3 regions of the Peribacillus sp. TH27 genome follow, and region 2 is predicted to be linked to each of the others. Evidence: riboswitches for the same ligand, from Rfam matches in the RefSeq annotation. Region 2 holds a riboswitch; each other region holds the start of a gene.
What was found. A riboswitch is a leader RNA that binds a small molecule or an ion and turns the genes downstream of it on or off. The one in region 2 is predicted to bind preQ1.
Positions count from the first base shown of each region.

Region 1: linked by a shared signal. The riboswitch ahead of queF (preQ(1) synthase) and the one ahead of queC (7-cyano-7-deazaguanine synthase QueC) in region 2 are both predicted to bind preQ1.
Region 3: linked by a shared signal. The riboswitch ahead of JFU24_RS14210 (QueT transporter family protein) and the one ahead of queC (7-cyano-7-deazaguanine synthase QueC) in region 2 are both predicted to bind preQ1.

Region 1 is NZ_JAEKEV010000002.1:2,593,318-2,604,014, reverse strand. It holds gene JFU24_RS13925 (BA3454 family stress response protein) at 371-505, opposite strand; gene JFU24_RS13920 (DMT family transporter) at 820-1,677, opposite strand; PreQ1 riboswitch class I at 1,808-1,853, shown strand; gene queF (preQ(1) synthase) at 1,959-2,459, shown strand; gene JFU24_RS13910 (aspartate kinase) at 2,986-4,332, shown strand; gene JFU24_RS13905 (IS1182 family transposase) at 4,479-5,837, opposite strand; gene JFU24_RS13900 (ABC transporter permease) at 6,206-7,372, opposite strand; gene JFU24_RS13895 (ATP-binding cassette domain-containing protein) at 7,362-8,114, opposite strand; gene JFU24_RS13890 (LytR/AlgR family response regulator transcription factor) at 8,276-8,974, shown strand; gene JFU24_RS13885 (sensor histidine kinase) at 8,987-9,964, shown strand; gene fosB (metallothiol transferase FosB) at 10,016-10,438, shown strand; gene JFU24_RS13875 (nitroreductase family protein) at 10,509-10,697, opposite strand, start outside.
Region 2 is NZ_JAEKEV010000002.1:4,401,370-4,412,066, forward strand. It holds gene JFU24_RS22520 (gamma-glutamyltransferase family protein) at 1-1,512, opposite strand, end outside; gene JFU24_RS22525 (CapA family protein) at 1,594-2,889, opposite strand; gene pgsC (poly-gamma-glutamate biosynthesis protein PgsC) at 2,900-3,349, opposite strand; gene pgsB (poly-gamma-glutamate synthase PgsB) at 3,365-4,546, opposite strand; gene JFU24_RS22540 (hypothetical protein) at 5,339-5,554, opposite strand; gene JFU24_RS22545 (methyl-accepting chemotaxis protein) at 6,070-7,749, opposite strand; PreQ1 riboswitch class I at 7,947-7,989, shown strand; gene queC (7-cyano-7-deazaguanine synthase QueC) at 8,048-8,710, shown strand; gene queD (6-carboxytetrahydropterin synthase QueD) at 8,710-9,180, shown strand; gene queE (7-carboxy-7-deazaguanine synthase QueE) at 9,173-9,901, shown strand; gene JFU24_RS22565 (DUF4260 domain-containing protein) at 9,983-10,330, opposite strand; gene JFU24_RS22570 (TetR/AcrR family transcriptional regulator) at 10,382-10,697, opposite strand, start outside.
Region 3 is NZ_JAEKEV010000002.1:2,662,692-2,673,388, reverse strand. It holds gene JFU24_RS14225 (cadherin-like beta sandwich domain-containing protein) at 1-1,410, shown strand, start outside; gene JFU24_RS14220 (PAS domain-containing sensor histidine kinase) at 1,500-3,125, opposite strand; gene JFU24_RS14215 (TVP38/TMEM64 family protein) at 3,241-3,897, opposite strand; gene JFU24_RS14210 (QueT transporter family protein) at 4,019-4,504, opposite strand; PreQ1 riboswitch class I at 4,511-4,555, opposite strand; gene JFU24_RS14205 (YbaK/EbsC family protein) at 4,724-5,245, shown strand; gene JFU24_RS14200 (hypothetical protein) at 5,509-6,321, shown strand; gene JFU24_RS14195 (DUF3892 domain-containing protein) at 6,506-6,802, opposite strand; gene adhP (alcohol dehydrogenase AdhP) at 7,081-8,094, shown strand; gene JFU24_RS14185 (sigma-54-dependent transcriptional regulator) at 8,172-9,602, opposite strand; gene JFU24_RS14180 (sensor histidine kinase) at 9,607-10,697, opposite strand, start outside.

The DNA of each region.
Region 1 (10,697 bases), 1.8 Mb from region 2:
ATTCGATGGTAAAAGTTATAGTTAATAAAGCCCTGTTCATTTAGGGACCTTTCTTTCCTTCTTTATTGAAAATACTAAATTACTAGTTATTCAGATTGAGTGTAAAAGCGTTCACAAACTGACGTCTTTATATTAGTATCATATGGAAAAAATAATTAAAAGTGGGGGGGATTGAAATCGAGGGGTTCTTCGAATAGAAAAAATTCAAAAAAATGCATTAGGATAATAAAACAATAGAAGTACATAAATAAAACAGTATTGAAAAGGGTTAATTTGTTTATTAGTATAAGTGCATGTAAAAAGTAATTTAGGTAAATTACATCTGAAAAGGTAATAAAAAAAGCAGGTTTCTAAAACGAAGCCTGCTTTTTTATGCTTTCCATTGTTTTTCCACTTGATGAAGGGCTTGTTGTAAAATTTCTTCTTGATTAGTACCTGGTTTAGTAAGGACGTTAGTTTGATAAGATTTTCCTTGGAAATCAACTGTTACTGTAACTTTTACCATTATGCATCTTTCCTTTCTTAATTCAGTATTAAATGGGAGTATTGTACGTACTTCTTTTATTCCCAAAGATGAATATTTTTCAAACATTTCGAAAGCAACGAATGTGAAGATTTAATATTCATAATTATCTGATATTTAAAAAGAAATGTCAACACTTTTTGGGGCCAGACCCCATTTCCCGAGATTTTGTATGTGCATAAAGATTGTTGTATCAGTGTTAAAGGCTTGTTGTGTAGGGGTCAGACCCTATTTCCCAAATAAAAACAACCTGGCTAGTTTGCATAACAGGCAGGTTGTTTTAGAAAATTTATTATTCAAATTTTGGTTAAGATAATTCCGATTAAGGCTGCAAATACGCCGGCAATTTGATAGGATTTTAGTTTTTCTTTGAATAAATAACATCCAGCAAATACGACCACTAAACAGTTTAGGCTGACGACAGGGAAAATGATGCTTGCGATGCCGGTATTCAACGCAAAGAAATAACATCCATAGGCTATGATGCTTAAAAAACCTACTAAGGAACCAATTTTAACTTCTTGTAGCTTGATTTTTTCATTCTTAAAGGCCAAAGCCGAAAGAAGATAAAGAGTTCCGCCCCCATACATTGATACTAGAATATCAAGGGAGTTTAAATGAAGACGTGTTGATGTCGTCATTAAGATGCCGAGCACACCAAAAGATAAAATGGAAAATAAAGTGTGCATAATCCAAGGTAAATATTGATGATTACCTTTAGCATTAGGTGTATACTGAATGACTAAGGTAGCGAGAAGCATGCAGGCTATTCCACTCCACTGCAAGGAAGAAATATGTTCGTGAAAAATTAATGCTGCACAGAGAATGGGGAATATTGCATTCGCTGCAATTAGTGGGGATGTCAAACTTGCCGGACCTTTTTCAAAGGCGCTTGCCATCTGGATATTTCCATTAGCGTTCAGTACACCAATTGCTGCACCCAGCATGATAGAAAGCAAGTTCAGGTTCAAACCATCCACAAGTACTCCATAAATTATGGACAAAATAAAAGCTACAAAATAAAAGAAAAATTGGATATGTACCTTTGAGTAACCCTTTCCGCTACTCCATTTAAAAATGCTGTTATTGATTCCGAAACACAAACTGGTGATGAGTGCTGCAAAGATCCACATTGCTTTAATCTCTTCCTTCATGTAGGATAAACTTCTTCTACATTTTAAGCTGAATACATGTAGGAATCAAACTAAATTAAAAAAGTATGATTGACAGATTAGATATTTTTTTCTATATTTACTATGACAATTTTAAAATATTTCCCGAAAAACGGGAGAGGTTCATAGCATCACCCTCTTAAAAAAACTATGGCTTTGATATTTTTCGCGAATCAACCATATCTTTGAGGAGATATGGTTTTTGTTATATAGAGGCCCACTTTATGAATCTCCCTGTGAAACGTGGAAGAGGAGGACTTTTTATGTCTGGAAGAAAAGAAGAAGAATTAAAAAAAGATATCACATTACTTGGGAATCAAGGCACAAAATATACATTCGACTATGCGCCTGAAATTTTGGAGTCGTTCGATAACAAGCATCCGAACCGGGATTACTTTGTCAAGTTCAATTGTCCGGAGTTTACTAGCCTATGTCCAATTACTGGCCAGCCGGACTTTGCAACCATTTACATTAGCTATATTCCTAGTGTGAAGATGGTCGAAAGCAAGTCTTTGAAGCTTTATTTGTTCAGCTTCCGCAACCATGGTGATTTCCACGAAGATTGCATGAACATCATCATGAACGATTTAATCGAGTTGATGGATCCGAAATATATTGAAGTCTGGGGCAAGTTCACACCTAGGGGCGGAATTTCTATTGATCCATACACAAACTACGGGAAACCAGGGACGAAGTTTGAGGAAATGGCGAATTTCCGCTTGATGAATCACGACTTGTATCCGGAAACTGTAGATAATCGCTAAACATTAGAGGAGCCTCTTATGCGGTTGGAGCCCCTCTGGTCATTTTTCAAAAATGACTGTTACGAAGCCTATTGTCTGGCAGACGCAATGTACCTATCACCGAATGCAGTAGAGGAGGATCTTCATTCTGTAATCAAAGCTCATTAAGAATGGTGCTCTTAGGCAGTTATCGCCAGTTACTAGGTTAGGGAAAAGTACAGAAAAACACAGCTACACAGGATGAATCCTATCGAGGGATTCACTGATTCTAAGATATTTAATTTAACCCGTCAAAACAGAATCTAGGTATTTTGTTTTGACGTTTTTTTTTGTAAATGAACCGTATAAAATGTGAAAAGTGCTACAAAGAAGAGTGATTATTATACGTTTTTCTGCATCCTCATTCAATAATTTTATCGACTTTGTCTTTATCGAAAACACAAATGTCCTTGTGCAAAGGAATTAACTCTTGATTGTTTTGTCAAAACACGTAATAATAGGGAGAGTTGATTTTGACAGAATATTTTTAAAAATAGGGGATGTCGGGATGAAAGTTGCGAAGTTTGGCGGGAGTTCACTTGCGTCAGGTGAACAGTTAAAAAAAGTATTCGAAATTGTGGTTTCTGATCCAGAGAGGAAGATTGTTGTTGTTTCGGCTCCAGGGAAACGCAATTCCGATGATATAAAGGTGACGGATTTATTGATTGAAGTTGCCGAACAGCAACTGCGCGGTGAGAATGGCCAGCTCTTGATAGAAGATGTGGTCACTCGGTATGCGAGTATTGCTGAAGAATTAGATATTTCAGAGGATGTCATTAAAGAGATTCGTGAAGATTTGCACACGTTGTTACGTGCAGATCAAAATAATCCGAAGCGTTATATGGATGCTTTAAAGGCAAGCGGTGAAGATAATAATGCGAAGCTGGTTGCGGCTTATTTTCAAAGCCGTGGGGTAGAGGCGCAGTATATGGATCCGAAGAAAGCTGGCTTGATTGTAAAGGATGAAGATGGATACACTAAAGTGCTGCCCGAATCATATGAGCGGTTATATGCTCTACGTGATGAGCCGGGAATTGTAGTATTCCCAGGGTTCTTCGGTTACACGTTAGATGGCGATGTTTTAACGTTCTCAAGGAGTGGTTCGGATATTACGGGTTCGATTCTTGCCAATGGGGTTAAGGCCGAATTGTATGAGAATTTTACAGATGTGGATGCCGTTTTCGCTGTGAATCCAAACGTGGTTTCCAATCCAAAGGGGATCCGAGAGTTAACGTATCGCGAAATGCGTGAGCTTTCTTATGCTGGTTTCTCGGTGTTCCATGACGAGGCTTTAATTCCTGCATTTCGTGCCGGAATTCCTGTTCATATCCAAAACACGAATAACCCAGCGGCTCAGGGGACGCGTATTGTGAGCACACGCGATAATACGAATGGCCCGGTTATTGGGATTGCGAGTGACAAAGGGTTTTGCAGTATTTACATTAGTAAATACTTGATGAACCGTGAAGTCGGATTTGGACGCAAACTGCTTCATATCCTTGAAGATTACGGGGTTTCATATGAGCATATTCCATCCGGTATTGATGATGTGACGCTTATACTAAGGCAGGATCAAATGACAGAGGAAGCTGAGAAGAAGATCGTTTCGCGCATTAAGCAGGAGCTTCATGCTGATGAAGTGATTGTGGAACATAACCTTGCGTTAATTATGGTTGTCGGGGAAGGCATGCGTCATAATGTGGGTACAACGGCAAGAGCATCAAAAGCGCTGGCTGAAGCTAAGGTCAACATCGAAATGATCAACCAAGGCTCTTCTGAGGTGAGCATGATGTTCGGTGTAAAAGGTCATAGTGAAGAGACGGCAATTCAGGCTTTATATCACGAGTTTTTTTGAGAATGAGATTTTAGAAACCTCCTTGAAAAGGAGGTTTCAGTTTGTAGACAAAAGGGGTTCGGAATGTTTTAATTCCGGACCCCTTTTGAAATTCCCTTTGAATTTTGCTCAAGATTAAGAGATTGGGCCTCTACGAGCCCACTTTATTAAGCCATTCTTGGACCTTGCCATGTCCAATTGGCTATCTTCTTTAAATTCATGGCAGCGAAAGTAAGCATCGCCTGCATCGACAATTTTTTAAGTCCCCTTAAAGTAGTCCAACGCATACCATGCTTTTCTTTTGCATCTGCGAATACACGCTCTATTGTTTCTTTACGTTTCGCATATATAGGTTTTACATCCTTGTGATGACGCAGATGATCTGCTTCTTCCATATAATTTTGCCAGATATGGCGTGTCACCACTTTTTGATGGTCTTTGCTTACTGTACACTGTGATAAAAATGAGCATGTCGCACAAGTGTGTTTGGGTGATTTGTACTCGCGATAGCCCTCTTTATTTGTTGTTGAGTACTTTAAAATCTCGCCCGATGGGCAGAGATAACAATCAAAATGTTCATCGTAAACATAGTCATGCTTGCGAAAGAACCCTTCTTTTGTTCGTGGACGTGTATAGGGTAAAGCTGGTGTGATTTCTTTCCCAAAAAGGTAGCTTGTAATGGCTGGTGTTTTGTAAGCTGCATCTGCGGCAACAACTTCAGGTTTTCCAACTTTCTCAATCACTTGTTCAACAAGAGGCTCTAAGATATGACTATCATGCGTATTTCCCGGTGTTACAATCGTCCCCAGCACAAAACCGTTGCGGTCCGCAGCCGCATGAAATGAATAGGCAAACTGTTTTGTTCGTTCATCTTTTACATAGTAGCCACTCTCAGGATCAGTTGTACTTTCTTTAATTTCTTTGGTTTCTTCTTTATCAAATTTATCCGGTGGAAAAGGCTTCTTTCCATTGTTTTCACGATCTTGATTTATTTCTTCTTGAAGGCGTCCTTGATATGCTCGTGTTTCCTTACGAACGATTTTCTTTTCGAATTTCCGCTTATTCGCACTGGCTTTCACATGTGTTGAATCAACGAATACGTGCTCTGCACTAATTAACTTTCTTTCTGAGGCTGTCATTAGGATACGATAAAAAATCTGTTCAAACAGGTCTGTATCTTTAAAGCGACGCTCATAATTTTTCCCGAACGTTGAGAAGTGAGGTACTTTATCATGGAAACCGTAACCTAAAAACCAACGGTAAGCCATATTCGTTTCAACTTCTTCAATCGTTTTACGCATCGAACGAATACCGAAGGTATATTGAATGAATGTCAATTTAACTAAAATAACTGGATCAATACTTGGGCGGCCTATCTCTGAATACATCTCTTTCACCAAGTCATAAATGAAAGTGAAGTCAATGGCCCCCTCAATTTTACGAACCAAATGGTTCGCTGGCACCAGTTGATCCAAAGTAATCATTTCAAGTTGATCTCGCTGAATAGAATTATGTTTCGAAAGCATCGTCATCACCTCAAGTTTTAATACTTCTATATTAAAACAAAAAGGACTGTAGGCAAAAGTGGTTATATCTAATTGTTAAAACAAAGTTGATTGGAACGGAAGGTGCGAGACTCCTGCGGGAAATGCGTGTCCAAGGGAGACCCCACAGGCGCAAAGGCGCCGAGGAGGCTCCCTGACCGCCCGCGGAAAGCGAGTGCCTGGGGTGGAAATCAACGTCGAATTTTTACAACCCCTCAAAAAAACTGTAGACAAACTCGATTTTCATCGAGTTTGTCTACAGTCTGAAACCTCCTTGAAAAGGAGGTTTTTTACTGTTAATCAAAAATCTCGCCAGGTAAAAGACGCGCTGAGAGTTCAGCGCGTCTACTTTAATTCAATACCCATTTATCCTTCAAAAATAAAATCCTAGATACAGCAAAGAATAAAGCAATTGAGACAATGAGGCTACTGGCTGTAAGGAAGATGTTTTGATAATCAATCACGCCATAAATCAATTCTTTAAAGAGAGCAAAAATATTGAAAATTGGAATCAAGAAGTGTTTGGTTGTTAATTCATGTAAGCCTGTTCCGCCTAAGAATAGTGCAGGCATAATGACGAGCATTGTTATCGGTGATATATAGTTTTGGGATTCCTTGACGGTCTTGGATATAATGCTAGCTGACATTTGCAAAGCCCCCATGAACATTGAAAATAATACCGTAATCAATAGGGCAGTAGGGAGGATCATCCATAGGTCGTTACCGAAATCAAATCCTTTTCTAAGTTCTTCCGTTAGAAAAATGAGCTCCAAGGTGACTACTAGAATAGAGACAATTCCTGCAAGCGCCCCGATGGATGAAATTGTAAGCCATTTGGCTACAAGGATTTTCCCACGGCTGACGGGAGTCATTAGCAGGGCTTCCATCGTTTTGCGGTCTTTTTCTCCTGCAAATAAGTCAGAGGCAAGCGGGTAGGCCCCAGTGCTGATGGCCATCGTGATAATCATCGGTAAAAAGATTGAAAGAATGCTCAGTGACGCCCCGTTATCGGTATCAAGGCCCACTTCCTTGATGTTGACTTGCAGCGGACTAATCAGACTAGAGTCAGTATTGATGTTTTGCAGCCGTTCTTGAATGATTTGCTTTTCAAAAAGTGTTAAAGCTGACTCGACCTGTGAAAGGGCGAAAGAACTATCTTGGCTATACGTGTCACCGGAGAGGCTGAACGTGACTTGTTCGCCCTTTTTAATTTGTTCCATGAAACCGTCGCTTACTTGCAGGGCTGCAGCGGCTTTGCCTTCTTCGATGGCTTTGGTCGGGTTATCGAATGATTTGACTTCGATTTGTGGAAAATCACTAAGCAAGGCTTTGCCGTCTTTGCTGAATGACGGATCGACTGCCAGGGTATAGGTTTCATTCTCATCTGTGGTCATCAAACTTTCGTAAAATAGTGTTAACCCAGTCAACAAGAGAATAGGTAGGAATACACTCAAAATCAATGTGCGACGATCTCTTAAAGCTTCCTTCATTTCTTTCACATACATATTAAGAAACATGAGATTGGTTCCCCCTTACAAGTTTGGACATGAAAATATAATTCAGGTCACGACTATTTTCTTCTATATAAAGAGACTCAAGCTTTCCTTTATAAATCAGTTCCCCTTTATGCATCATTGCTACGGAGTCACAGAGTAAAGTAACCTCTTCCATGATATGGCTTGAGAAGATAATCGTTTTACCCTGCTGTTTCAGTTGAAGAACAAGCTGGCGAAATACATTAGATGAAGTGATATCAAGTCCTGTCGTCGGCTCATCGAAAAGTATGATGTCAGGATCATGAATTAGCGTACGTGATATGGCGACCTTTTGACGCATACCTTTGGAGAATCCTCCAACTTTTCGGTCGAGATAATCTTTCATCCCGAACATGACAGCGAGCTCTTCAATCCGTACTTTTGTTTCGTGCTTGCTTAATCCGTAAAGTGTGGCGAAGTAAGCGAGGTTTTCACGTGTGGTTAAGCGGTCATATAAACCGGTTTCACCACCGAACAAGACGCCGATTCTTTTCTTAATTTCATTCGGGTTATCCAAAGTATCAAATCCGGCAACTTTGATATATCCATCTGTTGGAGTCAAAAGTGTGGCAATAGAACGCAGCAAGGTTGTCTTTCCTGCCCCGTTTTCTCCAAGCAATCCGACAATCTGGCCTCTTCTCACATCAAGGGAAACATGTTTAAGAGCGGTTATAAATATTTTTTTATCTTGGAACGTTTTTGTGATTTCATGAATTTCGATCATTTCGGTACCTCCTACAATCTCTTTGGTTGTTTTAATCATACAAATAAACTAAATGAGAAACTGTAGTTTTGTCGCGAAAATGCCGTTTATTGTCGCGAAAAGGTCATTTTTCCAAATCTAAATGGTAAAATAAAGATAATTTTAGATGAGGAGAGTTGAAAATGAAGGTAGGACTTGTGGATGACCGGAGAATTGATTTGGACAAGCTGAATGGTATTGTGATCCAGATACCGGGTATCGAGCTTGTCTTTTCTACTGATTCCGCGGAATATGCTTATGAGCAGATTAAGCAGGAAACGATTGACTTACTTATAGCGGATATCGAAATGCCCAATTTGTCAGGATATGAATTGGCAGACATCATTCATTCTCATGCACTGAATATTGCTGTCATTTTTGTGACTGGTACCAGTGGGTATGCTGTCCATGCGTTTGAGCTAAATGTACATGACTATATCATGAAGCCTTACTCGAAGGATAGGCTCGTCAAATCAATCGATCGTTTTCTGGAAAAATCAAAAACAGCTGAAGTGGCGGGAAGGCTTTTTTTAAAACTGAAAAATGATATTCATATTTTACAAAAAAAGGATATCGTTTTCATCGAACGCTCTGGACGTTCGACCACAATACATACGAAAAACGGTCCGATTAAAACCTATCAGACTTTGAATGAACTGGAAGGTGAGTTGCGGGAAAGAGATTTTATCCGATCTCATCGTTCATTCATCATTAACATTCATTTTGTGAAAAATTTTTCTTTGTATGCAAAAAATTCTTACCTCGTGAACTTCGAGGGGATCGAGGAGCAGGCGATGATCACGAAGGAAAGAGTGGACTTTTTGCAAGCTCAATACTTTTAAGGTGGGAAGACTATGAATGCATTACCGATAATTGTGGCTCTATTAGGGGCATGGAATGTTTATGGATTAACAGAATTACTTTCTTTGCCTTTCCCGCTATACATATCAGCGATATTCATCTGCTTTCTTGCTTTTTTCCTTTACCGAAAGTATTCTCACCTCTATAAGCAAATTTCACTGGGAAACTATGTGACTGCTATTCTATCAGGCACGCAGCTGATTGTTGCGATACTTTATGCATGGATAGAACCTTCAATCGCGTATCTGGGTCTTTTCCTTTTGTTCATAGGGATAGAAATGATTAGGGTCAATATGGGGAGACGTTTCCTCCGGCTTAAAAATCAGCAGAAGCAAATGGAAGAAGAACGGATGCAGGTTAATGAAACCTTCCGGGTGGTACGCAGTCAGCGTCATGATTTTCTGAAGCACGTGTCTGCACTTCAGTTTATGATCGAACGTGACGAGGTGGCAACCGCAAAAGAGTACATAAATGAATTAGTAGATGTGTTTGAAGAAACGAATCTATCAATTAAAGGTGAAAAAGGGGTCGTTGCCGGGATTCTTCATCAAATGTACCGGAGGGCAAAGGAAAATCAAGTACAAATTGTGTATCATCTCGATGTCCCGCTTTCGTCTTTACCTATAAAGGATCAGGAACTAGTCTCATTGATTGGGAACGTGCTTACTAATGCGATTGAAGCAGCTGAATCATGGCAGGAGGAAAAAGGGGAGATAGCACAAATCACGCTTCATTTTTATAAACGGAGCGGTATGTACCTTTTATCATGTAGCAACAGCAGTCTGCCCATACCTAATCCCATTCTGGATGCACTGTTTGAAAAATACGGTCAAACCACGAAATTGGGGCCGCATGAAGGGATGGGAACGAAAATCATCGCTGATATCGTGAAAAAACATCAAGGCTATTTGGATTTCACCTATAAAAGTGAAGAATTCTCCCTGAAAATTAAAGTTCCCGCGATTATGTAATAGTTTTTTTGTGGCAAATGATTATTTTCTACAGGAAGGGAGAGGAAGTTTATCAATATTAAAGGGTTGAATCACTTTTTATTTTCAGTTTCTGATTTAGATAAATCTACTGAATTTTACGAAGTTGTATTTGGGGCGAAGTTGCTAGTTAAGGGAAATTCCACGGCCTACCTCGATTTGAATGGTATGTGGATCGCTCTTAATTTAGAAAAGGATATATCAAGAAATGAAATAAAAGATTCATATACACATGTGGCGTTTTCAATTGATGAAAAAGACTTTGATGAAATCTATGAGAAGCTGGAAAGCTTACAGGTGAATATCCTTACAGGCAGGGAGAGAAATGAGAGAGATAAAAGGTCTATTTATTTTACTGATTTAGATGGGCATAAGTTCGAATTCCATACGGGAACACTACAGGAAAGGCTGGATTATTATAAACAGGAAAAGTCTCATATGAAGTTTTATTTATAAAACGTAATCGACATCTATAATAAAGAAAAGGAAAGCCTCCAAATTGAAGATTGGAGGCTTTCCTTTTTAGTTAGTTCATAACTGTTAGTAGTTGTTCAATCGATTTCCGTGGACGTGGGGTGGGAATCATATCGGGGTAGCCAACGTGCAGACTACCGACGATTTTTTCACCAGGATTTACGCCTAAAGCTTCACGGAACTCTGTGCTGTGAATCATGCCGTATGTTTCCCAAATCATTCCGATTCCTTGTTCCCAGGC
Region 2 (10,697 bases):
AACTAGAACTTGAACTCCGCCATAATACATGGGGGAAACCTTTTGAACGACGTTATACCCTGAATCTTCTAATGATGAGATTATTTCATTTGAAAGCCGAGATTCCGTATAGATGGTCTTTCCATCAAAGACAAACCGATAGCGGTCAATAATATCCTGAAATGAGCCTTCATTCTGTGTATATGAATAAAGGACTTGCATCAGTACTTGAGGTATTCTGTCACCACCGGGTGAACCGATTCCAATCGTTTCTTCCCCTTGTTTTTTGAGAACCGTCGGTGCTGTAAAGGTTCTTGACCGTTTATACGCATCTTGAGAATTCAAACCGGATCGGAAATTTTTCAATTGATCGTTAAGGAAGAAACCATTCGTATAATCACCTGAACCGAAGAAGTTACTGAGCGTATTTGTTGCAGAAACGACAGTACCATATTTGTCCATAATCACAAAGTGAGTCGTACTTTCATGTTCTTCGGAATCTCCAGACTCTATATTTTTCCATTCTCCCTCTTGGATCTTATTTTTCAGGTTGCTTAGGTGAATGGGGGATAGTAGTTGTTCAGCCTTAGAGGCACTGATTCCATCCCCAGTATGAGTAACTCGGTCTTGATAGGCAGTGTTTGTGATGGCCCCTAGCTCCTTCATGTAATCTGATTTGCCGGAAGAATCACCAAGGTTTGTTTTCTCAGCAAGCATTAACATTTCAAGAACTGTAATTCCAGAAAAGGGAGGAGGGGCTGACAAAATGTCATACCCAGCAAATGTTCCTTGAACCGGCTCCCGTTCTTTCACCTCATAGTGCTTTAAATCCATCAAGTCGATGTCTGTTTTTCTTTTTATATCGCGTGCGATGTCCTGTTTATAAAAACCGTCAGGGCCTTTCTGCTGTATCAGTTTCAATGTTTCAGCAAGCTTTTCTTGAGTAAGAGTTTTGCCTGGTTTAATGGCATCACCATCAGGATAAAATATTTGGGTCTCTTCAGAAGAAACCCTTGATTGTGATGCGATTAAGCGTGATGTTAACATTTCATTGACTGTAAATCCTTCTTCAGCCAGGTCAATCGCCGGCTGAAGAAGATCTTCCATCGGTACGCTTCCATACTTATCGTGAACAACCTGCATGCCGGCTACTAAGCCAGGAATACCCGTATTGTGTTTTGAACTTGGGTCTTCAGGTGACGTTTCACGATAATCGATAAAATTGGGATCTTGGGATTCGGGTACAATCAGCATACCACCGCCGCCACCAATTCCTGATCCATAAGGTTCAGTTACACCTAATACATAAGATACGGCAATCGCGGCATCTGCAGCTGTTCCGCCGTTATCCAAAATCTCCATTCCAACATCTATTGCGATAGGGCTGGAAGAACTAACTCCATACGATTGATTGGCTGACTTACTGTCTATCGGTTTATTCGTGTCAGAAAGAGGGGATGGCTCCGAACATCCTGCTAAATATATAAGCAAACATAGGGAAAGAAGTACTTTCCTCGTCATACGATTAATCACTAATTGATCCCCTCTTTTCGGTGAGCATCTAAGTTGTGCGTCTCTAATAAGATTCTTATTCACGTGTTTGTTTATAGTTATTTACTGTATTGGTTGGATATCTTGTTGTACAGCAGTTTTCTCTGCTTGCGCTGCTTTCTTTTCTTGTTCAGCTTTTTTTTGTTGTGCAGCTTTCTTTTCTTGCGCTGCTTTTTCTTCTTGTTCACGTTGTGTCTTATGGTCGATTACCTTCTTATGATTCATGGTAATCTCAATATGATTCTCTTTTTTAGACCATTGAACTTTTTCACTAGTTTCCTTCGTCAACTGACGGTAAACTCGTGATTGGTCAATCGAAGAGGTAGCTGGTCTTGGTGTTGCTTCCTCAATTTGGAGGGGAACGACATCAATGGTAGCTTGTCCGTCTTCTGCTAAATGGTATTGAACCATGGCTGAATCTTTTGTGCGTGTCCAACCTTGGTCAAATACAAAGTTTCCTAAACTATAAAAGATTATTCCGTCATTATATACATCAAACGATTGAAGGACATGGGGGTGATGACCGATGATAACGTCCGCACCAGCATCAATGACTGCTTTAGCCAATTCTGTTTGACGTGATGTAGCAGATGTAGAGTATTCTTGTCCCCAGTGCATATTTACCACAACTAAGTCTGCGTTTCCTTGCTTAGCATCTCTAGCTTTACCAATCATTTCAAATAATAAATCCGGATTAGAGTTTAATAAACCAGCTTGATTATTTTTGGATACTGCATCCTTGCCATAGACATCGGTGAAGCCAAGAGTGGCCACACGTACGCCATTAACATCTGAATAATTGATACTTGCTTTAGCATCTGTAGTATTTGATCCAACACCGACGTAATCCATATCCACACTTTTGAATTCATCAATTGTATCAAGCAGGCCTTGTTCTTCAAAGTCCATCATATGGTTGTTGGCTAAGGTCATTACAGAGAAGCCAGCATTTTTTACAGCTTCTACACCACTTTGATATGAGTTTAATCGAATCGCTGTGTCTGCTTCTTTGTATTTAGATACATCTTCTTTTAAAGCAGGGTGTTCATAGTTTCCGCTAACATAATCTGAAGCAGTAAAATAGGGCTTCATGTAACGGAAGAGGTAATCATACCCGTGTTTATCTGTCACTTTTTCAACATATCGTCCCATCATCACATCACCGACCATTGTCATCGTTAATGTTTGATCCGATTTTGAAGCGACTGTGTTCACTTCTTCAGCCCGTCCCATCCAAGTGGTAATGACTAATGCTATTAGTAAAATAGGGAGAATGATTCCAGCATACTTAAGATTCTTTGTCTTCGTATGTTTAATAAAGATAAGTGTTTTTTCTTTTGCATTTAAAGTTCGTTTCATTTTATGCACCTCAGAATAGGTAGTACACGTTCATTAAGCCGAAAGTTAAACCGGATAATAGAAGTGTGCTGCCAAGTGTTAATGGCATTCCTTGTCTTTGAATGGTATTCGCTATTAAACCTGGTACGATTATACCGATTCCTCGAAACTCGAAAATTTCAAATGGCATGACAGGGTAGACGAAATCTAATAGGAGCTTTAAACAAATTCCGGTTACCATCATAGCTGCAAATTTTCTTCTTCCATATAAAATCACCCATCTTGAAAGGCCGTGAGTGACGATTAAATAAGTTACTACACTAATGATCAAGATGACCAGCATGATTTCCCATTGATCAAATACTAATGCCAAATAACCTGGCACAATAAGTCCTGCGGGTACGACACCCGTTTTTTCTGAAAAAATAAGGCTAAGCGTTACCCCTAGTACTAGGGCTACATATAAATCCGATCCAAACATTAAGGTTCCTCCTACTTAACTCGCTTTTTGCTTCGTTTTAGATTTCATAAATGCTTCAATTAATGGTTCTGCTGCACCATGAATGTTACCGACACCGTATACGATTCGGTTTTTCATTAATGGGCGGAGACGGGCTACGATTTCTTCAGTTGACCAGTTTTCTAAATCCCAATACTCTTTTGTATCTAATTTACCTTGCTCAAATACCCGGGTTATCGGTGATGTAGTTTCACCAATGGCAATGACGATTTCAGATTTAATGTAAGGCAATACATCTCTTGCAAACTGCTCTGTACGGTCCACACGGTCAGCACGGCAGTTCATTATGACGATAGGAGCTTCTGTGCTGTATCCAAAGGTACTTACACGTTCCCAGATGTTTAACGTCGACGAAGCGTCATTTGCGGCAAAGCCATTTACAAAGAACGTTGGCTGAATTGGGTCTCCGAATTTAGTGATACGCATGGCACCTGGATCCGGATGTGCATTTAACATGCCACGGAAAGCCGTTTTTTCATCAATGCCCAATGCTTCTGCAACGGCCAAAGCAAGGGATGCGTTATCCGGGAATACCATATAGTCGAATTCGCGTAAAAAGTCTTCCGAAATTTTTGAATTATCAGCAACAATTACTTTCGAATTACGTTTCTTTGCAATTTGTTTGAAAAATTCCAAATATTCACTTTCGATGGTTATTAAATGCCCATTATAGGGAATAGTTGCTGTAAAGGCTTGTGCAACCTCATCCAATGTTGGTCCCATGACATCCATATGATCCTCTAGTACATTTACGATAACTCCGATGTTGGCTTGAATCATTTTATTTTGGAAGATTAGTTGATAGTCAGGCTGTACAGCCATACATTCACAAACTAGTGCTTCTGTTCCTAAATCGGCAACTTCTTTAACTACACGGCGTTGCTCTCCAATATTCGGTCCCTCTGGACGGCGTTTAATCGGTTTTTCTTTGTCCGTAAACCAATAGATCATTCTTGCTGATGTTCCGGTTGTTTTACCTACTGTTTTGTACTTAGCTTCCTGAATCACACCTGTAATTAGACGCGTTACAGTCGATTTCCCTCGAATCCCATTCACATTCACACGGACCGGGATGGAGTCGAGACGCTTCTGATGGCGTTTTTGTTCGAAAATGCCATAGCCAAGCAAAAAGATCGCACAAATAAATATTGGTGCCATTTTTTAACCTCTCTTTTTTTCAAATATTTGAATTACTGAATACACACTACATGATTTTAAACTTAAGAAGCAAGGGTCAAAAATTCTATCGCAATATAGTTATTATTGTATTTTACAAATAAATGTATATATAAGTGTAATAGTATCTAAATGATTAAATGTTTTATGAGACCAAAGATATGGGTGAAAATCCAGTAAAACCTTGGTTTATTTACACTAAAATATGGAAAGTGTAAATAAATACTCATTTTGAATAGCATAAAAATAGTTTCGTGAGTATTTGAACCCAATTCTTAATGGCTATATTTGTATAATTAATTGTTTCTGAAAGTGAGGTTTATTACAGTTTAATAATTGTTTATACCCATTTATTTGACTTCTACGTAACAATAATCATGCATTTGTCATTCTATGTAAGAGATTGCATCTATCGACTCAAATAGTTGTACTCTTTTGAATATGAACAAAGATGAGTAAAAGAACACCCCTCTTTTTTTTATGATTTTCGGTTTTTTAGATGAGAAATACCCATGGGGCTATAGCGTGACTTCTTTCTTTGAAATGAAATAAACTAAATTCAAGCAAATTTTTTTGGAAAAATGCCTAGTTTCTTCTATTAATATAGTGTAAATAGAAGAATGAAAAGAAAAAAAGCTCAGAAGGATATCTGAGCTTTCCGTTTGTATTTTTTAGAATAATAGAATGGGTAAGAAATCTCCGCTAGTTATGGAGTATTCGTAATTTGTGGGAAAGGAGCCACGACGAAAGTAGCTGATTCTGGATTAATTAAGGTTAACTGGATTTCTTTCTGTCAGAAATCTCAGGATTGGAGTCCTTTTTACCACCATCAATAACATAAAGCTTAGGAGCTAATCTCGCTTTTTTTCCTTGTTTTTCAGAATTCATCTTCATATAATTTTCGTATTCTTTGCGAAAGAACTCGTCCGTTTCTCGTTCTAGGGCTTTCCGTTCGTTAAACTCTGTTATGAATTTGAAAAAACGTTTCATATGAATTCCTCCTTTTTGGGTTAAAAAAGTCTTAGTTTAATAGTAACATAGGTTTGGTGAAACTTAGCCCTTTTTTACAATAATGGAGAGAAAAGTACGTTTTATTAGTTATTTGGTTGTGTTTTATTCACTCTTGAAAGAATAATACTAAAGAACCTTCTTGAGAAGAAGTTCCTATGCAATTGGTTGAAATGGATGCTTGGATCATGAGCGTTTGATACTGGAACTTGCCAGTAAGTAGGTGAAGTGGAAGTAGATGATACTATTAATTTTAGTGGTAAAAAAATATTCCTGTAGTTATATATATTATACACTAAATATTCTGAAAATAAATCAAAATGTTTTTTGATACGTGCCTGAATCCATTTGTTTTTTATTAATGTGTCTAGTAATATATTCCCCAAATTAACGAAAACGAAACACAATCTATAAAAGAGACATTAGGGAAATAGAAGGTGGGAAAAGAAAAGAAAAAAAGCAATTTCCCGCGTGCAACACGCAGGAAATTGCTAGTATCATAATTGGAACTTTTTAACCTGGTCAGTTAGTTGCTCAGCAGCAGAGGCGAGCTCACGGGCATGATTAGTGATTTCATCCATCGAAGAGCTGGATTGCTGGGCGGAGGCGGAGACTTGTTCAATACCTGCCGCAGACTCTTCAGACACGGCTGCGATGTCTTCGATAGCTTGATTGATTTTTATACTATTGGTAGTGATATAGTTTAAGTCATTTGTAATATGCTGTACTTTTGTACCCATGTTCCCGACTGAATTATTAATTGTTTCAAATGTTTGGCCGGTGAGGGTAATCTGTCTCGTACCTGCATCTACCTGTGTGTATCCATCTTCTAAAGAGTGGACGACGGTTTTTGAACCAGTTTGGATAGCTGTGACAATATTTGTGATATCCCCAACTGAATGTGTGACCTCTTCTGCGAGTTTTCGTACTTCTTCTGCAACGACGGCGAAGCCCTTTCCATGTTCGCCGGCTCGTGCAGCTTCTATAGCCGCATTTAAGGCCAATAAATTGGTTTGATTGGAAATATCCTTGATGACCTGTACAAGCTGTGAGATTTCCTTTGATTGTGAGTCAAGTCCTTTCACTTGTTCGACAGCATTTTTGACAATCTCATCAATCATTTTCATTTGTTGGACCGAGTTACGCATTAATATGATTCCTTCCTTGGTCAAGGATAGAATCTCGGTGGAGCTTTGGGAAACTTCTTCCCCGCAAGAATAGGCCTGCTGGATCTTTCTGGTGAACTCTTCCATCATATGGACCATATCAGCTGCTCGGTGGGCTTGAGACTCTGAACCTTCCGATAGCTCGAACATGGTAGTCGCAATCTGTCTGCTGCCTTGTTGGACCTCATTTGCTGATTGAGTTAAGTCTTCGCTTTGGTTCGAAACGGATTCAGATACAACTAGCATTTTTTCGATAGTATCACTAAGGTTTTTCTGCATCTGGTTGGAGGACAGAGTTAATTCTCCAATTTCATCATTTGACTTTTGCTCTAAAGGTTCATGGTTCAGCTCACCTTTCGCCACTACTTTCATTCTGTCCCTTATTTTAAGGAGAGGTTTTGTAATAATATTGGCTGTTACAAGCGCAAGCAGAAGGCCTATGATGACAGCGGCAATGGATATAATGATACTAGTCGTTTTAACTGATTCTCCACTTGCGATGACGATTTCTCCGGAAGCGACAATTGATTTCTCGCGTTCGGAAGCTAGCTCCCTAAACCCATCCATCAATTCATTGCTTATTGGTGCAACTTCATCCTTTAGTATTTCTTTAGCGCGTTCTTCATTTCCTTGATCATATTGTGTAAATACGCGGTCAATAATAATCGTTCTCCAATCCACGCTTTTCTGAATCAATTCCTTCATTTTGTCAGAATCACTTAGGGATAAAAGATCCTCCTGAATGACTTTGCTTTCTTCGGTATATTTTAAGAACCTCTCTTTATTACTTTCGTCGCCAAATAGAATATAGCCTCTCGCGAGTGCGCTTCTTTGTGCAAGATTATTGAGTAGTTGTTCTTCATCAATAAGAACCGGTAATTCATGTTCAATAATATCTTTGGAATGCACAAGTGACTTATTGCTACTATAGATATTAAATGCTCCTAAGATGATACACAAAGATATAATAAGTGAAAATGCCACCAATATCTTTCCTTTAATACTTCTCACGTTAATGGACCCCTTTTGCTATATTTTTTGTTTACCCTTTTTTATCGGAAAAATAATAGGATATTTAAGGAGGTAAGGGAAGATATGTTGTATAACAAACTTTACCATTCGGTCTTATAATCAGTTTGATATAAACTTCTTGATTTCTTTTCATATTCAAGTTACTATTAATTTGGAAAATTATAATATTCCGCTAGGCGGAAGAGGTTCTAGCTACCCTCTCAAAAAAACTAAGGAGAAACAGTACTCTATTCTTAGGGTGCTGTTTTTTTCCGTAAAAAGGAGTTTTATAGAAATGATGAAGAAGGAAAAGGCAGTGGTTGTGTTTAGCGGGGGACAGGATAGTACGACGTGTTTGTTCTGGGCAATGGAGCGATTTGAGAAAGTAGAAGCGGTTACGTTTGATTATAATCAGCGGCACAGCTTGGAAATCGAATGCGCGCAAAAGATTGCTAAGGAACTGGGCATTACCCATCATATTCTGGATATGTCGCTGTTGAACCAACTAGCGCCGAATGCGTTAACGCGAAGTGATATCGCAGTAGAGGACGGAGAAGACGGGGAACTACCGTCAACGTTTGTACCAGGGCGGAATTTGCTGTTCCTTTCGTTTGCCGGTGTATTGGCAAGCCAAATTGGGGCTAAGCATATTGTCACTGGTGTCTGCGAGACGGATTTCAGCGGATATCCAGACTGTCGCGATGTATTCATTAAATCGTTGAACGTGACCTTGAATTTGTCGATGGACCAGTCATTTGTGATTGATACGCCACTTATGTGGCTGAATAAAGAGGAAACATGGGAGCTTGCGGATCAGCTTGGCGCATTTGATTTCGTCCGTGAGAAGACTCTGACTTGTTATAACGGGATTATATCCGACGGCTGTGGCGAGTGTCCGGCATGTAAGCTTCGGAAAAAAGGGTTGGATGACTATGTAAGCAGACGGCAGGTGCTTAAATAATGTACGGTTTTACTATCGTGGATAAGCTTCAAAAAATAGATAAAGATATTCAGCGGAATCAATTAAACTACTCAAGTAAGCGGGTCATGGTAAGCAAGGAATTCACCTTTGATGCCGCGCACCATCTTCATGACTATGAAGGCAAATGCAAGAACTTGCATGGCCACACGTATAGGGTCATTTTCGGATTGAGCGGATATACGGATTCACGCGGTTTAATGATAGATTTTGGTGACATCAAAGAAATTTGGAAAAATGAGATTGAAATACACCTTGATCATCGTTATTTGAATGAAACATTGCCGCTCATGAATACAACAGCTGAAAATATGGTTGTCTGGATTTATGAAAAAATGGCCGAAGCCCTTTTAACCAAGAATTATGAGGGTGCTAGAGTCGAATTTGTTCGTCTATATGAAACTCCGACGAGTTATGCTGAAGCTAGACGGGAGTGGATGGAAAGTGAGTAAGCTGCCTGTTATGGAAATCTTCGGCCCGACAATACAAGGGGAGGGCATGGTCATCGGACAAAAGACCATGTTTGTTCGGACGGCAGGATGCGATTATTCTTGTGCCTGGTGTGATTCCGCGTTTACTTGGGACGGGACTGGTAAGGAAGATACAGTTCAAATGACTGCCGAAGATATATGGGATGAGCTGAAGCGAATTGGCGGTGAGGGCTTTTCCTTCGTTACAATATCAGGTGGAAATCCAGCACTGCTGAAAAATCTAGATGGATTGATAGCAATTTTAAAAGATAATGGAATGAAAACCGGCGTGGAAACACAGGGAAGCCGTTGGCAGGATTGGTTTCTCGATATTGATGAACTGACTATTTCACCTAAGCCACCGAGTTCTAGGATGAACACGGACTTTGAGGTGCTTGATCGAATAATATCTAATCTTGCCAATCGACATCCCGATAATCATGTCTCGTTGAAGGTTGTAATCTTTGATGATGAAGATTATCAGTATGCGAAAAACGTACATTTCCGGTACCCGGATATTCCTTTTTATTTGCAGGTTGGCAATGATGACAGCAGGACGGCTAATGATCAGCAGCTGATTAGCGGACTTTTGAAAAAATATGAAGAGCTAATTGATAAAGTAATAGCTGATGATGAACTTAGAAATGTGAAAGTGCTGCCGCAGCTGCATACGTATATATGGGGAAATAAGCGGGGAGTGTAAAGGAAGAGAGTAAGAAGCAGTGTGATGCGCAAGATCAATCACACTGCTTTTTTTATGCGGACAATAAACTAAATACCACTATTATACCTCCTGAATGTGTGTAGCCTTGAAAGCCGTTGTGTATTTAAGGCCATATCCTAAAAAACGATCCATTCCAATATGAGCCGTCCAAATTAAACCTACCATTAAAATTGTATCCTGGTTTAGAGAAACAGCTAGTAAAATGATGAGTATTGATATTGTATAAGTATGAAACAAGTTATAAACCTTGGCACCAATTTGATTATTGATTAGATAGGCTAACATAGAAATGTCAGGTGTTAATAGTAATAAAAGGAAAATCAACCAGCTAAATTCATTTATTGAATAGATATAAATTATCGCTATAAGAACTATAAGCCCTTCAGAATGTATTAATTTTTTCACCATATTTAAGCCTCCTAATCTTTATTAACCATTGGTCAATGTATGTGCAAAAAATTATACAATACTCTTCATAATATTTTTAACGTGAAAATTAGCTAAGCTTTTTACATCTTGATATGAAAGTTGTGTATTAATATAAAATGTTATAAAGCCGTGGAGCGAAAGGAAAATAGACCATATTGATGCAGGGTTTAGTTTATTTTCTGTAAGGTCAGTCAGAGAACTGATTAGTTTTTCATATGTTTTATTAGAATCAAGTTGAAGTAAATGTTGAATTTCTTTTTCTTTAGATAAAAACATGATTGCATAATGATTTTGCTGGGTTAACCCAAACTCTATAAAGCATAGTAATATCTTCTCTATTTTTTGA
Region 3 (10,697 bases), 1.7 Mb from region 2:
TTGGTCGGTTCTCTTGTGGGAATGGGAACGTTCACTTATATGCCTACAGCAGAGGCTACGGAGGATACAGCGGTCACACAGGGAGAGGCCCAAACGGTAAATACTCTATCTAAGCTCGAAATAGATGGTATAACATTGAATCAACAGTTTTCTGCTGATGTTTTAGAGTATAGTGCAACAGTAGGGAAGAATGTTGAAAAAATCAGCTTACTTGCTGAGAGTTCTAGTGAGACTGCTACCGTATCAGTGAATGGTATACAACTGACAAATGGGAAGGCTGAGGATTTTTCTCTTCAAACTGGTAAGAATACGTTCACGATCACGGTCAGTGATGGGATAAATGAAACGACTACCTATACCATCCAGGTTGATAAATCGGAAAGCGATGACAACCTTTTAACTGCGATTGGATTATCAAAAGGTTCTTTAACATTTGATGCGTCTGTAACAGCTTATAAGGTTTCTTTGGCGAATAAAGTCAATACCATTACGGTGGCTCCAACAGTGAGTGACAGTACTGCAAGGGTAAACGTAAATGGAATAGATGCAACGAGTAAAGGAGTAAAGGTGAACCTTCCAGTTGGTAAGACAACGGTGAAGATTGTCGTTGCAGCAGAAAATGGAGATAAAAAAACATACACGCTTACGATTACAAGGGCTGCAGCTAAAGCAAAGAGAACCGAAGATAAGGATACCTCTAAAGGAGATGAAGCTAAAAAGGAATCTTCAACGGGAACAAGTAAAACTCAACCTTCCTCCGATAACGGTGACAAACCATCATCAACTCCTTCGGATTTATCCAAAGGTCAAGTGCTAAGTAGCCAAGCACCTAAAGCACAGCAGATTGCAAGCATTTCCACACAAAAACACTTATCGGATTCTGTTAAAAAGGCAATTTCAGCTGGGTCCGTAGGTGAGGAAGGCAATACCACACCAGTGTTGAACACTTTGACAGTATCAAAAGGAACGTGGAACAAATCTTTTGATTCTGATGAGCATACATATCATATCGAAGTCGATAAGGATATTACCTCAGTCCCAATTGAAGCTATAGCTAGCGCAAGTGGAGCTACGATAAAATATGACGGTGAAAGCAGTAAAATCGTAACGATTAAGAATAAAGCTAAGACTGCAATTTCAGTTACAGTCTCAAAAGATGGAGCACGACGTACCTACGTCCTTGTTTTCGATAAAGATATCGATGTAGACATGGATGAGGAAGAAACTGTAGATGATGCCAAAACTGAAAAAGAGGCAGTAGTTGGAGCAAAACAAATGAGTACATCTAGTAAATCGGAAAACCTTAAATCCAATAACAGAGGTAGCCAGATGATGCCGATGGATAATCAATCAACAGAATCCATCTCATTTTTGGGGAAAATAAAGAAATTCGTTCTCTCTCTTTTTTAATATTACCAAGGGACTGTTTCAAAAAATTTGAAGGGGTCTTTTTTTAGACTACAAAAAAAGGACAAGATTTAATAGGCTTGTCCTGAAATTTATATTGGTAAAACAATTTTGACTTCAGTTCCATGATTTAGCTCGCTGTTAAAACGAACCTTTCCTCTGTGCGCCTCAATAATTCGGCAGCTAACGGTCAATCCTAGACCCGTTCCTCTTTCTTTAGATGAATAAAAAGGTTCTCCTAGATGTTTCAAACGATTTTTTTCGATTCCACTTCCATTATCCCTGATGGTTATGGAAAGGGTATTGTCTATTTGCTCGAAATCAATCCAAATGTGATCGGCGGAGGCCTCCATAGAGTTCTTAATCATGTTTATAAAAACTTGTTTGAGCTGATTTGCCTCACATGAAAGAAGCGGGATTTCATTTTTTACATCTATCGATATTTTTGTAGAATATGAGTCTGCCTCTGGTTTAAGCAAGGTTTTGACTTCATCCATCAGTCCAATAATTTGGTGTTTACTGAATGGGAGTTCCTGAGGTTTTGCAAGAACAAGTAATTCGCTTACAATCAGATTGATTCGGTCTAATTCACTGAGCATAATAGTGTAGTATTGTTCAAAGGGGTGGTCGCTCTTTTTAAGTAATTGGACGAATCCTTTTAAAGAAGTTAATGGGTTACGTACTTCGTGTGCTACACTGGCAGCAAGTTCACCGACTATTGACAACTTTTCGGTTCTTCTTAAGCGTGCTTCCGTTTCTCGGATTTGAGTTACATCTTTAGCATAGGTAATAATTCCGACTAATTCATTTCCAATAAGCATCGGGACAAATGTACATGAAAGTAAAAGAGACTCCCCGTATTTCGTGAGAAACTCTATATCTTTTCCTTTTTTTATCCCCTTTTGGTTTTCGACGACGTATTGACAGGATGTACGAATCAGTTCTTCATCTTCTGCGGAAAAGTTTAACTCAATAAAAGAGGCACCTTGGATTTCTTCTTGATGAAAGCCTGTAACTGTTTCAAACCTTGGATTGACGGTGGTAATTATTCCGGTTAAATCAAGCATCAGCATCGGATAAGGGTTGTGTTCGAACAATGATTTATAGCGCTGTTCACTCTCAAATAATTGATTTTCTGCGACAACTCTTTCAGAAATATCCCTGCCAATGACCACTAATCCTTTTCGGGAACCATCTTCAAAGAACAAAGGAACTTTGATGGTATCAAAGGTCTTATGATTGCCGTTGGGTAGCGGGATGATTTCCTCACACCGCGTAATCTCCTTTTTTATCCACGTTTCTTCATCTGAAATTTCACAGTAGATTAACGACTCTTTATAAAATTCGGAGTATTCTGCGAGCTCACTGTCTTTTTTCCCCTTATAGTCTACATGTTCCAATTGAAATAATTGCAGACCAAAGGTGTTGGATTCAAGCCATCGGCCATCTCCATCCTTGAAGTTAACGAAGTCTACCATTGAATTAATGAGCGTGCGACGACGCTGTTCCTCTTCTTTTAATTGCTTGAATTTTTCTCTTTTAGCCAAATAAAGAAATAAAATCAAGCCTATTGATAAAAGAAAAACAATTCCTTCTGCTCTTTGGAGTTGAATAAAGACCTCTTTGTTTTCAATATTAGTAGTTAAAAAGTAGTCGAACACGACTAGCGTAAGAATCCCAAATAGGATATATAGTACTAAAATGGAGCGTTTGGACATGGAGATTCTCCCTGATTTACGACATTTCAAAGGTTAAAAATACATACACATTTTAACAAACTATCAAAGAAAAATATATGCAGAATCATAAATAAAAAAACAGGAACCCTAACAGTCACCTGTTTTTCCTGAAGAAGGTTACTTTCTTTTTCTTCTTAAAGCGTTTATAGATAAGGAAAAATAGTAAGAAGAGGAAGGCGAGTACAGCTAGTGTATATTGGTTCATTTCCACAGATAGGAGACCATAAGGGATTAAGGATAGAAAGAAAAAGTATATAAGATTGCCGAGTGCGGTCGCTAATAAAAAATCCTTGAAGGTTACAGAACTGACTCCTGCTGCCAAGTTAATTAAACTTGTTGGTATGAGTGGGAATATCCTTCCGGTAAACACGTACATAAAGCCATGCTCTACAACGGATTCTTTCCATTTTGGGCCCATTTTCTTTAAGAGAGGTGCCTGAAACCAGTTCCTGGCTGCATAAAAAATGAATCCTGATGCAACGACACTTGTAACCCAACTCCATAGGTACCCATATATGAATCCAAATATCGCGACATTGATGGTTAGGAGTAAAATTAAGGGTATAATGGTAAAAGAATTTTGGACAATCATCAACACAAATGTCACAACAAAAGTAAGCAAAAGGTTTTCTGTCAATATGGTTATAACTGAATCCAAATCACTTTTCCAAACCATGGTGAACAATTCTGCATTGGAAACGATAAATATTACTATTACCAGTAGACCGATTAAGGTCAGTATTTTTTTCAAAAGGTCACCACCATTCATTCTAATAGTTTATCATCTTCAGGTTCAATGGTGAAAAAAAGAGCTTCCGCATGAAGCAGACAGCTCTTTTCCATTATAGTGGGTTAACGACGCAAAGATTCCTTTATAGCCACTTTTCAAACTGAATTCTTTTGTTCATTCCATAAATGATTGGCGCACCAACCAAAAGGACGATGAATTCACCGACAGCCGTGGTCATCCAGCTTAACAAGAATGGAAAATCCAGGGCAAGGTTCAGTTCGATTGCAATTAAAAACATTGTGAACGTGAAAAAGATAATCGTAACGATCATCCGTCCTTTAATGCTCTTTATGAAGCGTGAGGCAAAAATGACAAGCAATAAGGCAAGCAGAGATTGCCCTACCCCGAATATCAAATCATATGGCACCATCGGCGAAAAGAGCAGATTCGATATGAAAACGCCGCCCACTATGCCGTAGATATATTTTTTATTAAATACAATCAGATGATTCAATATTTCCGGAACCCGAAATTGGTATATTCCAAATGATATTGGTTGAAACACAAATGAGACCACCACATATAAGGCGGCCAATAACCCGCTTATCACGAGTGTACGAACATTCATTTTATTCTCTCCCTAGTTTTTTATCGTGGGATGGTTACGAACCACGTTTAGGCTTTTGCCCGAAGACTAATAGTATCCCATGTAGGCTTGTTTCGTCAATTTGTAAAGAATGGTTTCAAAATAATAAGTTTTCAAGCTGTGGATGTCTCAAATGATTTTGATTTATTGCAATAAAGGATGATATTATTTTTACATGTACTTCAAAGGAGTGGATATAATATGTCGATCGAGAGTGTCAAGAGCCATTTTAAAAAATGGAATCGGGAAGGCGATGTAATGGAGTTCGAAACATCGAGTGCTACGGTGATTGAAGCAGCAGAAACCATCGGTGTTATTCCAGCGCGAATTGCTAAGACTCTTTCCTTTAAGGGGGAAGGTGAGCATGCGATTTTGGTTGTTGCCGCAGGGGACGCAAAAGTGGATAATAAGAAATTTCGTCAGACGTTCGGTTTCAAGGCACGAATGCTGTCAGCTGAGGATGTGCTTGAGCAGACTGGTCATGCCATTGGAGGAGTCTGCCCGTTTGGGTTGGCAAATGACCTAGATGTTTTCCTTGATGTGTCGATGAAGCGCTTTGAGTCTTTATTCCCAGCATGCGGAAGTGCGAACTCTGCAATAGAACTTAAACTCGCTGAATTATTTGAATATTCAGGAGCAAAGGATTGGGTTGATGTTTGTAAGGCATGGGAAGAAGAGCAGAATGAGGAAGCAGCAGTAGGTAAGGCAGTTGATGGATTTTGATTTATCGTACCAAAAAGAACCACATAGAATGGAAATGAGTCCACTTGGGTGGACTTTATTTGTTGATAACGAGAGACATTACCTGTTCCCTTTTTATTACTGGGTTTTTAGTTATAAGCTTTTAACTTGTTCCGAATAGGTTTGCTCCCATTTTCTTCTGAAAAGTTGACCGCAGATGTAAATTAACGGTCTAATTAGGGGAGGTTTGTTCAACATGGCGCATAGGCAAATCGTTCAGAAAGTTCGTAAGTGGAGGGTAAAAGATGTTCAATGAAAGCTATAAAAAAAACAATAGCAGTTACCTCAGTCTTAAAACTCTTTATGAAGAAAATATCACGGTTAAGAGCATTGCCCAGGAACTTGAGTTTTGCCATAAAAACGATTTAGCACTGGGGATACAAAAAGAATTGGAAAAAAAGAATTTCGATATATTGGCGGTAGAGGATCAAGGGGAAATTATCGGATATATCGAAAGGCAAGAACTTGGTGAAGGTAAGATTGCGGAGTATTTGAAATGTTTTACACCAAGAGAATTGGTTTCGGACTCAACCCCTTTGATTCAACTTCTTCATATTTTTAAGAATAAAACGAGGGTGTTCGTGTTAGAGAATAATTCAATTAAAAAGTTGATTACCCACGCTGACCTTCAAAAGCCTCCAATCAGAATGCTGATTTTTGGATATATTACCCTTTTGGAAATGAGGATGAGCGATATCATCATGGATAAATTCGGGGATGACAGTTGGTATCCAATGATCAGCGGAGATCGTTTAGAAAAGGCTACCGAATTATATAGGAGGAGAATCGATAAAAATGAGGATATCAATTTAATAGAGTGTCTGCAAATCAGTGATAAATTCGATATCATTCATAAAGATCAGGAATTGAGGTTCTTCTTCCAAATTCCTTCTAAAAGTAAAGGAAAGAAAGATGCGAATGCCATTCGGAAATTACGGGATAAGATTTCTCATGCTAATGAACTTGGGTTGGACATGTCCTGGATAGAAATCATCGAAGTGGTGGAATCCTGTGGCCAACTGCTCGAAATCTCTGAATCCTATCGGTATGAAAAATAAAATGATGGTGAGAGACGTTTTAGGTAGACCATACTTCAAATAACTCTGCAATTTTTAAAGCAGAGCTGTAAAGCATTCTCAAGACGAACTGGAATTAAGGAGAACCAGCTACTATGCTGGTTCCTTTTTGTTTAACCCCCTGACAGAAAAAACTGCCCATACGTGAGGCAGCTTCTTCAAATAGTTAGAACTCCGGTAGTTCATCCAGGTTATTTTCCTTTACCCCATCGGGCTCACTCCGCAATATGTCACGGCCATATTTATGGAAGACATCAACATTGGCGAGGTTGCCTGCCTTAGCTTCCGAAAGAGCGGTGGGATAGTCAAGCTCCCGCCCAGAATTTGTTTTGATGGCAATAATATTGTCATCTTCACTTTTTCGTACTGCGATAATTTCTTCTTTTCCAGTTGTATCATGTTGGTTTACTTGTGGGGTTCCCTGCTGTTTGTAGGATTCATATGCTTTTTCAAATTGGTCCATGCTTGGACACCTCCTATTTATAGGGTGAGCTATTTGGTCAGCAATATACAAACCAGGTTTCGTCCAGATTGAGCCGCATTTTTGTCAAAATGGGCCGACTTTTCGGCATTTTTTTATGAAAAGACTGTTGTCCGGGCTTTATTCTTCTGGCATGGCACTTGCATCATAAATAAGTGGAAGTGAGAAATATCCACTTAAAAAAGGGAGGAATATGAATCATGAATGTAAAACAAGGGGCAAGTACTGCGGATGCAAAAAAAATACAAGACGTTAAGACAATGAAGGCGGCGGTCGTCAATGAATTTAATCAAGAGCTTGAGATTAAAGATGTACCAATCCCTGAATTAGAATATGGTGAGATATTAGTGAAAATTAAAGCATGTGGCGTGTGTCATACCGATTTACATGCGGTACATGGTGATTGGCCGGTAAAACCGAAGCTGCCGCTTATTCCTGGACATGAGGGAGTAGGCATTATTGAGAAGGTGGCAGAAGGCGTTACTACATTAAAGGTTGGTGACCGCGTTGGGATTCCATGGCTTTACTCGGCATGTGGCGATTGTGAATACTGTCTGACTGGACGGGAAACGCTTTGCCTGGATCAATTGAATGCAGGATATTCTGTGGATGGCGGTTATGCGGAATATTGCAAAGCGCCAGCAAAATATGTGGTCAAGGTTCCTGAAGGTCTTGACTTTGCGGAAGTTTCACCGATTTTCTGTGCTGGTGTAACGACTTATAAAGCGCTTAAAGTGTCAGAAGCTAAACCTGGAGATTGGGTAGCAATCTATGGAATTGGTGGATTGGGTCATGTTGCTCTTCAATACGCGAAAGCTATGGGCTTTAATGTCATTGCCGTTGATATTCAAGATGATAAGCTTGATCTGGCTACAGAATTAGGAGCAGATTTCACGGTTAATGGTCTTAAGAGCGATCCTGTACAAGCCATTAAGGAAAAAGTTGGTGGAGTACAAGCGGCCATTTCTGTAGCGGTTACGAAAAAAGCTTTCGAACAGGCTTACAGTTCAGTTAAAAGGGGTGGAACATTGGTCGTTGTCGGATTGCCGAATGACGAACTTCCAATTCCAATTTTTGATACGGTACTAAATGGGGTGACTGTAAAAGGGTCAATCGTTGGTACAAGAAAAGATCTACAAGAAGCTGTTCAATTTGCGGCTGATGGCAAAGTAAGGACGAATATTGAAACGAGAACGCTTGATGAAATCAACGACGTGTTTCAAATGATGGAAAAGGGCGAAATCAACGGAAGAATCGTATTAACTTTAGAATAGAAATAAACAAACGAGGGAGTCCTAAAATCGGGCACCCTCGTTTGTTCTAGGTAGCTTATAAGAATTCTATAATTAGATTATGTCTGATTCTTCTCATTTAATATATATCGCAATTTTCTCATGGAGATCTGCAAACGCTTGGCCGCTTCATTTCGGTTTCCATAGGTTTTTTGAAGTGCCTGCATGACGAGTTCTTTGCCAATTGTAGATTCGAGTTGTTTGATTTCCTTAAGGATTTCCTCGAGCATTAGTTCATCTTTCTCATTAAAGTCGGCAACCAGCTGTTTACGCCATTCTTCGAGATGATTTTCAGTCGACTGATTCGCATTCGGCGGGTCTTTTTTTATTGGAATAACCTGGTTGGTAGATAGAAGGAGATCATTTGCCGAGATTTCCTGTTTATGGTCAGCAAGAGTGAGAGTTCGCATGATTACATTAGATAATTCGCGTATATTACCGGGCCAGTCGTATTGCTGTAATTTTTCAATAGCTTCATTGGAAAAGGAGATATCTGCCTGGCCAGTTCTTTCAACCAAATGTCGGACAAGGAGGGGAATATCTTCTTTTCTGTTACGCAAGGCGGGGATATCAAGAGTGACGACGTTCAGTCGATAAAATAGGTCTTCCCGGAATTTGTTTTTTTCAACTGCCTGCTGCAGACTTTCATTGGAGGCGGCTACTAAGCGGGCATTTGTTCTTAATGTCCCGCTACTTCCGACACGCATAAATTCCCGTGTTTCCAAAACTCGAAGCAATTTGACTTGTATGGCCGGACTCGCGTCGGCAATTTCATCGAGGAAAAGGGTGCCATTCCCTGCAATTTCAAAGAAACCTTTTCGTTGTTGGGTTGCTCCGGTGAAGGCCCCTTTTTCATGCCCAAATAATTCGCTTTCGAGAAGGGATTCCGAGATTGCTCCACAATTAATACCAATAAAGGGCTCGTGGCTTCGTGGGCTTGCTGAGTGAATGAAACGGGAAAGTACTTCTTTGCCACTCCCTGTTTCTCCCTCGATCAAGACATTGACGGATTTTTGAGCCACTTTGAAAGCCATTTCAATCAGTTCCTTCATTAATAAACTTTCTCCTACAATGAGACCCGACTCTTTGGCAAGGTTATGGATAAAATGTTGATTCAAATCGTCGTTTTCATTCAATAGGTTGTCAAGTTGCTTTTCCAATACTTCAATATCCACAAAGGGTTTTTCCATATAATCACTCGCTCCAAGTTTCATTGCCTCGACAGCGGTCTTGACTGTGCTGTATCCGGTCATAATCAGTGCCTTGCAAAGCGGTTGTTTTTGTTTCAGATGCTGCAGGAGAGAAAGGCCATCACAATCTGGAAGCTTTAGGTCTATCATCGCGGCATCAAAGCGCTGCTGATTAAAATCTATTTGGTGAAATTCCTTTCCACTGTTCACGACCTGTACGTGATATCCTTTCATCGAAAAAAGGCGGGATAAAAAGGTACCAACTTCTTTTTCATCGTCTACCACAAGTAAATTAATCATCTCATCATCTCCTTTCATCTTCTGGCTGCAAGGGAAGCCTCAGGAAAAATACACTTCCTTTTCCAGGTGCGCTTATTACGTCAATTTTGCCTCCATGGTCTTTCGCAATGCCAAGGCTCACAGATAATCCTAGGCCTGTACCTTTTTCACGGTCCTTAGTCGTATGAAAAGGATGAAAAATGAGCGGCAGCCGCTCTGCTTCAATCCCAGCCCCGTTATCAGCAACCTTCACCACCATGAATTCTTCTTCAGAATAGGTATGAATCGTAATGGATTTTTCCGATATATCACAATCATCCAATGCATCCTTGGCATTCAATAGCAAGTTGATGATTATTTGTTCTATCTGAGGCTGGCTTCCCTTTATGAAAGGAAGATCTTCCTGAAGGGAAAGATGAAGGGAAATTTGTTTCTTCCCTAGTTGAAACTTCAGAAGGTTCATTACCTGATGTATGGCCTCGTTAATAGAGTAATAGTGGAATCTATATTCATCTTGACGGGAAAAGGTAAGTAAGCTTTTCACGATTTGCCTGCACCGGTCGCCGCAATTTTTAATATCGTTTAGAAGCATATAATCTTCGTTGTCTGGTAAAGTGTTCCGTAATAAAAGCTGTGAGTTTCCAAGAATGGCCGTTAATGGGCTATTCAATTCATGGGCAACTCCAGCTGCCATTTCGCCGATGGCTCCGAGCTTGCCTGCATGTAACAATTGAGCTTCCATCTGTCTTCTCTCGGTGACATTTTTATAATAAGCAATGACTCCATAGACCTGTTGATCCTTATTTTGAATCGGATAGGCATGCATTTCCAAGATCGCTTCAGGCTGAAGCAAAATTTCTTGAAACCCTGGCTTATCCTGTACAAAGGTCTCTTGAATCAGTGTCTGAGATTTCTCAATTAAAGGACTTAAGTCAAAAAAAGCTCTGGCTGCATCATTTGATTGGTAGACTTCTCCTTGGCGATCAAAGACGATGATCATATCTTCGACGGCCTTAAAGGTATCCTCCCATTCTTGTTTGGAATGGAGAACTTCTTTATAGAGCTGGGCATTCTCCAAAGTCAGTGCAAGCTGGTTGGAAAGTTGCTCAAGAAAAT